2 regions of the Clostridium taeniosporum genome follow, and region 2 is predicted to be linked to the other one. Evidence: a T-box and tRNA genes for the amino acid it is inferred to sense, from the RefSeq annotation. Region 2 holds a T-box; the other holds one or more tRNA genes.
The links. A T-box is a leader RNA that pairs with one kind of tRNA and senses whether it is charged. The one in region 2 lies ahead of metG (methionine--tRNA ligase), so its partner is inferred to be a tRNA-Met.

Region 1: it has a tRNA-Met gene. The T-box ahead of metG (methionine--tRNA ligase) is inferred to sense a tRNA for this amino acid. The anticodon was not compared.

The regions. Positions count from the first base shown of each region.
Region 1 covers NZ_CP017253.2:1,052,369-1,055,666, reverse strand. The annotation lists gene glyA (serine hydroxymethyltransferase) at 1-995, opposite strand, end outside; gene BGI42_RS05035 (ASCH domain-containing protein) at 1,115-1,588, opposite strand; tRNA gene BGI42_RS05030 (tRNA-Met) at 1,830-1,905, shown strand; gene BGI42_RS05025 (CPBP family intramembrane glutamic endopeptidase) at 1,969-2,664, opposite strand; partial or broken gene BGI42_RS16605 (transposase) at 2,851-3,298, shown strand, end outside.
Region 2 covers NZ_CP017253.2:104,372-107,669, forward strand. The annotation lists gene dhaL (dihydroxyacetone kinase subunit DhaL) at 19-657, shown strand; gene dhaM (dihydroxyacetone kinase phosphoryl donor subunit DhaM) at 660-1,049, shown strand; T-box leader at 1,148-1,384, shown strand; gene metG (methionine--tRNA ligase) at 1,551-3,298, shown strand, end outside.

The DNA.
Region 1 (3,298 bases), 950 kb from region 2:
AATTTTTCAGCATCTTTTCCTGTAATATCTTTATTATTTAAATCTACAAGAATTAAATGATTATCAGTTCCATTAGATACTAATTTAAAACCTCTCTTAACTAGTTGTTCTCCTAATTCTTTACAGTTTTCAACAACTTTTATCATATATTCTTTGAAACTTGGATCTAAAGCTTCTTTAAAACATACTGCTTTTGCTGCTATAATATGCATTAATGGACCACCTTGCATTCCTGGGAATATGTTTTTATCTAAATTTTTAGCATACTCTTCTTTACAAAGTATTAATCCACCTCTTGGTCCTCTTAATGTTTTGTGAGTTGTAGATGTAACAAAATCTGCATATGGTACTGGTGATGGATGTAATCCTGCTGCTACAAGACCAGCAATATGAGCCATATCAACCATTAAATATGCTCCAACTTCATCAGCAATTTGTCTAAACTTTTCAAAATTTATTACTCTTGAATATGCACTTGCACCTGCAACTATTAGCTTAGGTTTATGTTTTATAGCTAATTCTCTTACCGTATCGTAATTTATTTCTTCTGTTTCTTTATCTACTCCATATGATACAAAGTTAAATAATTTTCCTGAGAAATTAACTGGTGAACCATGAGTTAAATGACCTCCATGGCTTAAATTCATACCTAATACAGTGTCACCATGTTCTAATACTGTAAAATAAACAGCCATATTGGCTTGTGAACCAGAATGTGGTTGAACATTTGCATGCTCTGCTCCAAATAATTTCTTAGCTCTCTCACGTGCTATTTCTTCAACACCATCTACTACGTGACATCCTCCATAATATCTTTTTCCTGGATATCCTTCAGCATATTTATTTGTTAAATAGGAACCCATAGCCTCCATTACTGCTTCACTTGCGACATTTTCTGAAGCTATTAGCTCAATTCCATTTTGTTGTCTTTCTAATTCCTTTTCAATTAAAGCATAAATTTCATTATCTTCTCTGCTTATGTGTTCAAAGTTCATTTTATCACCCCAATATTTTTTTGCAAAGTTTTCTTATAATCTAACACATTTTAATATGGTTGATTATTATTATATTAAATTATAAGTTCTCTCACCAAATTTATCAACTATTTTTTCTTTTAATTATAAATCACTTCAAATTCTTCACATACTACCATCATATCTTCTGAAAATTCTTTAGTATATTTTTGCAAACTTCTATTAAAAAAATCTATATGTCCTGTTTTCCAATATTCTAAAGATTTATCTCCTTCCCCTTCCTTAAAAGCAAACTCAGCTTTAACACCACAAAAAGGTAATACATTAACAGATTTAGTCTTTGTTATACACTTTGCACTACCATGAAAATCTGTAATAATATTTAATTGTCCTTTTTTAGGTAACTCCTCATTTTCTACTTCATATAAATAATAAAGTGATGTAGTAGCCGTTTTTTCTCCTTTTATAACCAATTCTACCAATTCATTAGCTAAAATTTCATTGTCACCGAAACTCCATAAATTATATTTTAAATTTGTAATACCCTCATCTTCTCCAATTAAATTTAAATAATCTCTCCACATTTTCTTAACACTACTGTGTTCATTACTCATAATTCTCCCCCAAATCTATCTAAATTATTAAACATTATTATACCCTTATTTTTACATAAATTAAAATTTTATATTTTATTTCTATATCGAGAGAATTATTTAGCATTTAATAATATACTATATTCTAAAAGACTTCATTAACTTATATGACTGAATTTAGCATAATTATATTTTGACATTATTTATTAATAGAATTATACTAAATACATAAGTTAATTGAATTGCTTGTAAAACATAATATCGCGGGATGGAGCAGCTGGTAGCTCGTTGGGCTCATAACCCAAAGGTCGTAGGTTCAAGTCCTGCTCCCGCAACCATAAAAAATAAACTCTTACATTTGTAAGAGTTTATTTTTATTATAATTATTATTACTTTTTCCGCTAAAGAGATTTTATAATAAAATCTTTTTTATTCAAAATTATTATTACACCTATCATAATAATATATGTTGTTAATGATATTAATATATTTTGATAAGAATCTGTTATATTGGTGAAAATATTCCAAACTGAATGAAAAATTATTAATGGCCATAAATTTTTAATAAAATAAAAGGCTAATGCAAAAAAAATTCCTATTAAAAATAAAAGTATAAATAACATAAAATTAAACTCAGGACTTATTATATGAAGTAATGAAAATAATGCTGCTGAAAGTGGAATTTTTAACTTTTCATTATTTATAGCTGAATATATATATCCCCTAACAAAAAACTCTTCTGAAAAACCTACCATAAAGTTAAATAAAGCAATTTTTATTAGTTCTAAAGGAAACATTTTCTTAAAATTAATTGTACCATTAAATAAAAAACTAATTCCTATAGGTATTATTGCAATAATAGCTAATGCTATACAATATTTTTTTAATCCTTTTTGGCTTCTTAAACCTATACTTTCAAAACTTTTTTTATCTATTATTTTTAAAAATATAAATGTGCTTATAAGCATAGAACCATATAATATTATATTTGTAATTATCCCTTCAGTTATTCCAAATTTTTTTGCCATAAACAATCCTGAGTAACAAATAACTATTGTTAGTAATATAACTCCTGAAATTCTTAATTTACTAATCACTTTTTATAACACACTCCTATTTAAAATCTATATTAAAAATTTTAATATATACAATTTATCTAACCCCAAAATCTTTATATTCTGTAATATACTTATCATTACAATTTATTTCAATTCCCAAATGCCCACTTTATTCTTTATTTAATTCTTTTTCCTAATAATATTATAATTAGAATCTAGAACTGCAAATCATTGAAATCACTAGTTTTAGAACTAATATGGAATAAATCAAAAGAAACTAAGAAACCAATATATTTTATTATTGATGATACTATTTCAGAGAAAACTAAGCCCTCGTCAAAGGCTAAAAATATTATTGAAAAGTGTTCAGTTCATAATTCTCATTTAAAAGGTAAAACAGTATATGGTCATAAAATTTTAGTTTCATTACTTTCTTGTGATAGGTTAATACTTCCTTATTCAATATATATTTATGATAAAAATTCTATGAGTAAAATAGAATTGGCTGAAAATTTAGTTGAATCACTACCTAAACCTGAAAATAAAGGTTATATTTTGTGCGATAGCTGGTTATAGTTGTAAAGCTATTTTAATAGTTCCTTAAAAGCTGATTACAGCCATATAGGAGCTTTAAAAACTAATATAGTTATTTATCCTGAAGGACATAAAAGAT
Region 2 (3,298 bases):
ATTAGAGGAGGGTTAATTATGGTAACAGTAAAAGAAGTGAAAAATATTATAATAGAAATAGGAAAAGTTATAGAAGAAAATAAACTGTATTTAAGTGAGTTAGATGCGGCTATAGGTGATGGGGATCATGGTTTAAATATGAGTAAGGGATTTAAGGCTGTTGTTGAAAAAATAAAAGATTTACCAGATGATGACCTGGGAAATATATTTAAAAATTCTGGTATGGCTTTAGTTTCTAATGTAGGAGGCGCATCAGGACCTTTATATGGAACTGCTTTTATGAAAGCTGCTATGGTGGTAAATAAAAAGAATGAAATGGATATAAATGATTTTATTAAAGTTTTAGAAGAAGCTTTAGGTGGAATAAAAATGAGGGGTAAAGGTCAAGAAGATGAAAAAACAATGATTGATACTTTATCACCATCAATAGAAGTAGCTAAGAAGTCTATAGAAGAAAATAAATCTGCTAAAGAAACATTACTTCAAATACAAGAAGCAGCTAAAAAGGGTATGGAACATACAAAGGATATAATTGCTACTAAAGGAAGAGCAAGTTATGTAGGAGAAAGAAGTATAGGACATATTGATGCTGGTGCAACTTCAATGTATTTGATTTTAAATACTATAGCAGAAGAATTAACTAAAGAGGAGAATTAATTATGGTTGGGATAGTAATAGTGTCACATAGTAGTTTTATAGCTAAAGGTGTTAAAGAAGTAGCTCTTCAAATGGCACCAGAAGTTTCAATAGTAGATGCAGGTGGGACTGGAGACGGAAGGATTGGTACAGATATTTCTAAAATAACTAATGCAATAGAATCTGTGTATAGTGATAGTGGTGTACTTGTATTATTTGATTTGGGTAGCGCATTTATGAATACAGAAATGGCTATAGAATTTTTAGATGATGATATTAGAGGAAACGTAGAAATTATAGATGCTCCTTTAGTTGAAGGGGTAATTACAGCAGCTGTTGAAGCAAGTATGGATAAATCTTTATCAGAGATTAAAGAAGTACTTAAATCTATGTCTTTAAATAAAATTTCTTAATAAAAAGGTGTACTATATCTAATTGAAATTTTATATAGTACATCTTTAAATTTTTATTATTTGACACGAAAATGTATTTATTCTATTATAATAAGTGTATAAATGCTATGAAGAGAAGAGTAGTGAAAAGGAATTCTTAAAGAGAGCTAATGTTTGGTGAAAGTTAGTAGAAGAAATTTTCATGAAGATGGACTTGGAGCATATTTCCCGAGCAATATTTGTTAAGGAATTACGGCAGCATCCGTTATAATGCAAGGTGATGATGGTCACCTAATGAGTTGTTTATTGTGAGATAAATAAGAAGTAGAGTGGTAACACGTATATACGTCTCTATATAGGTTTAATATACCTATATAGAGATTTTTTATTCTTTAGAAAATTATATTTTTTTAAATCTGTGAATAACTTAGATTATATTATTTCTTAAAGATTAAGAAATAAAACCTAAAGAATAAAAAATAATATTTATAGTATTGTTTAAAATAAGGAGGAATACAAAAAATGTGTAAAGAATGTAAAAAGCCATATTATATAACTACACCTATTTATTACCCATCAACAAAGTTACATATAGGAAATACTTATACTACAGTAGCTGCTGATGCATTAGCAAGATTTAAAAGATTAACAGGTTATGATGTGATGTTCTTAACAGGTACAGATGAACATGGTCAAAAGATTCAAAGAATAGCAGAAGAAAAAGGGATTACTCCAATAGAACATGTAGATGAAATCGTAGCTGGTATTAAAGATCTTTGGAAGATGATGAATGTAAGTTATGATAAATTTATAAGAACTACAGATGATTATCATGTAAAATCAGTTCAAGATATATTTAAAAAATTATATAACCAAGGAGATATATATAAGAGTTCTTACGAAGGATGGTATTGTACTCCATGTGAATCATTTTGGACAGATACTCAATTAGTAGATGGAAATTGCCCTGATTGTGGAAGACCAGTTGAAAAATCAAAAGAAGAAGCTTATTTCTTTAAAATGAGCAAATATGCTGATAGATTAATTAAGTATATAGAAGAAAATCCAAACTTTATTCAACCAGAATCAAGAAAGAATGAAATGTTAAATAACTTCTTAAGACCAGGTCTTCAAGATTTATGTGTTTCAAGAACTAGCTTTGATTGGGGAGTTCCAGTAACATTTGATGAAAAACATGTTGTTTATGTATGGATAGATGCTTTATCAAACTATATTACTGCACTTGGATATAGTCAAGACAATAAAGAACTATATGATAAATTTTGGCCGGCAGATGTACATTTAATAGGAAAAGATATATTAAGATTCCATACAATATATTGGCCAATAATGTTAATGGCATTAGATTTACCACTTCCAAAGCAAGTATTTGGGCATGGATGGTTACTTGTTGATGGTGGAAAAATGTCAAAATCTAAAGGTAATGTTGTAGATCCAGTTGTATTAGTTAACGAATTTGGAGTAGATCCAGTAAGATATTACTTATTAAGAGAAATTCCATTTGGTGCAGATGGTCTATTTAACAATGAAATATTCATAAAAAAGATAAATTCAGATCTTTGTAACGATTTAGGTAACCTTTTATCAAGAAGTGTCGCAATGATTGAAAAATACTTTGGAGGAGAAATTCCATCACAAGCTGAAAGTGGTGAATTTGACGAAGAATTAATAAACTTAGCATTATCTACTCCAAAGAAAGTTGAAGAAGCTATTGATGAATTAAATATTCCGTTAGCACTAGAACATGTATTTGAACTAATAGGTAGAGCTAATAAGTATATAGATGAAACAACTCCGTGGATTTTAGCTAAAGATGAAAGCAAGAAGGCTAGATTAGGAACTGTACTTTATAATCTAATTGAAAGTTTAAGATTTGCATCAGTAATGATTTCATCATTTTTACCAGATACAGCTAAGAAGATTAATAAGCAAATAAATACTGATGAAATATCATGGGAATCTTTAAAAGCATTTAATGGAACAAAAGTAGGAACTAAAGTTGTTAAGGGAGAAAATTTATTCCCTAGAATAGATGTGGAAAAGAAGCTTGAAGAATTAGAAGCTTTAAAAGCAGCACAAGCACCTGCTAAAAGAGAAATTATTCCTATAAAAGAAGAAATAACAATAGATGATTTTGAAAAAATTGATTTAAGAGTAGTTAAAGTTTTAGCTTGTGAACCGATAAAAGGAGCTAAAAAACTTTTGAAATTAAAAGTTGATTTAGGTAGCGAAGAAAGACAAGTGGTGTC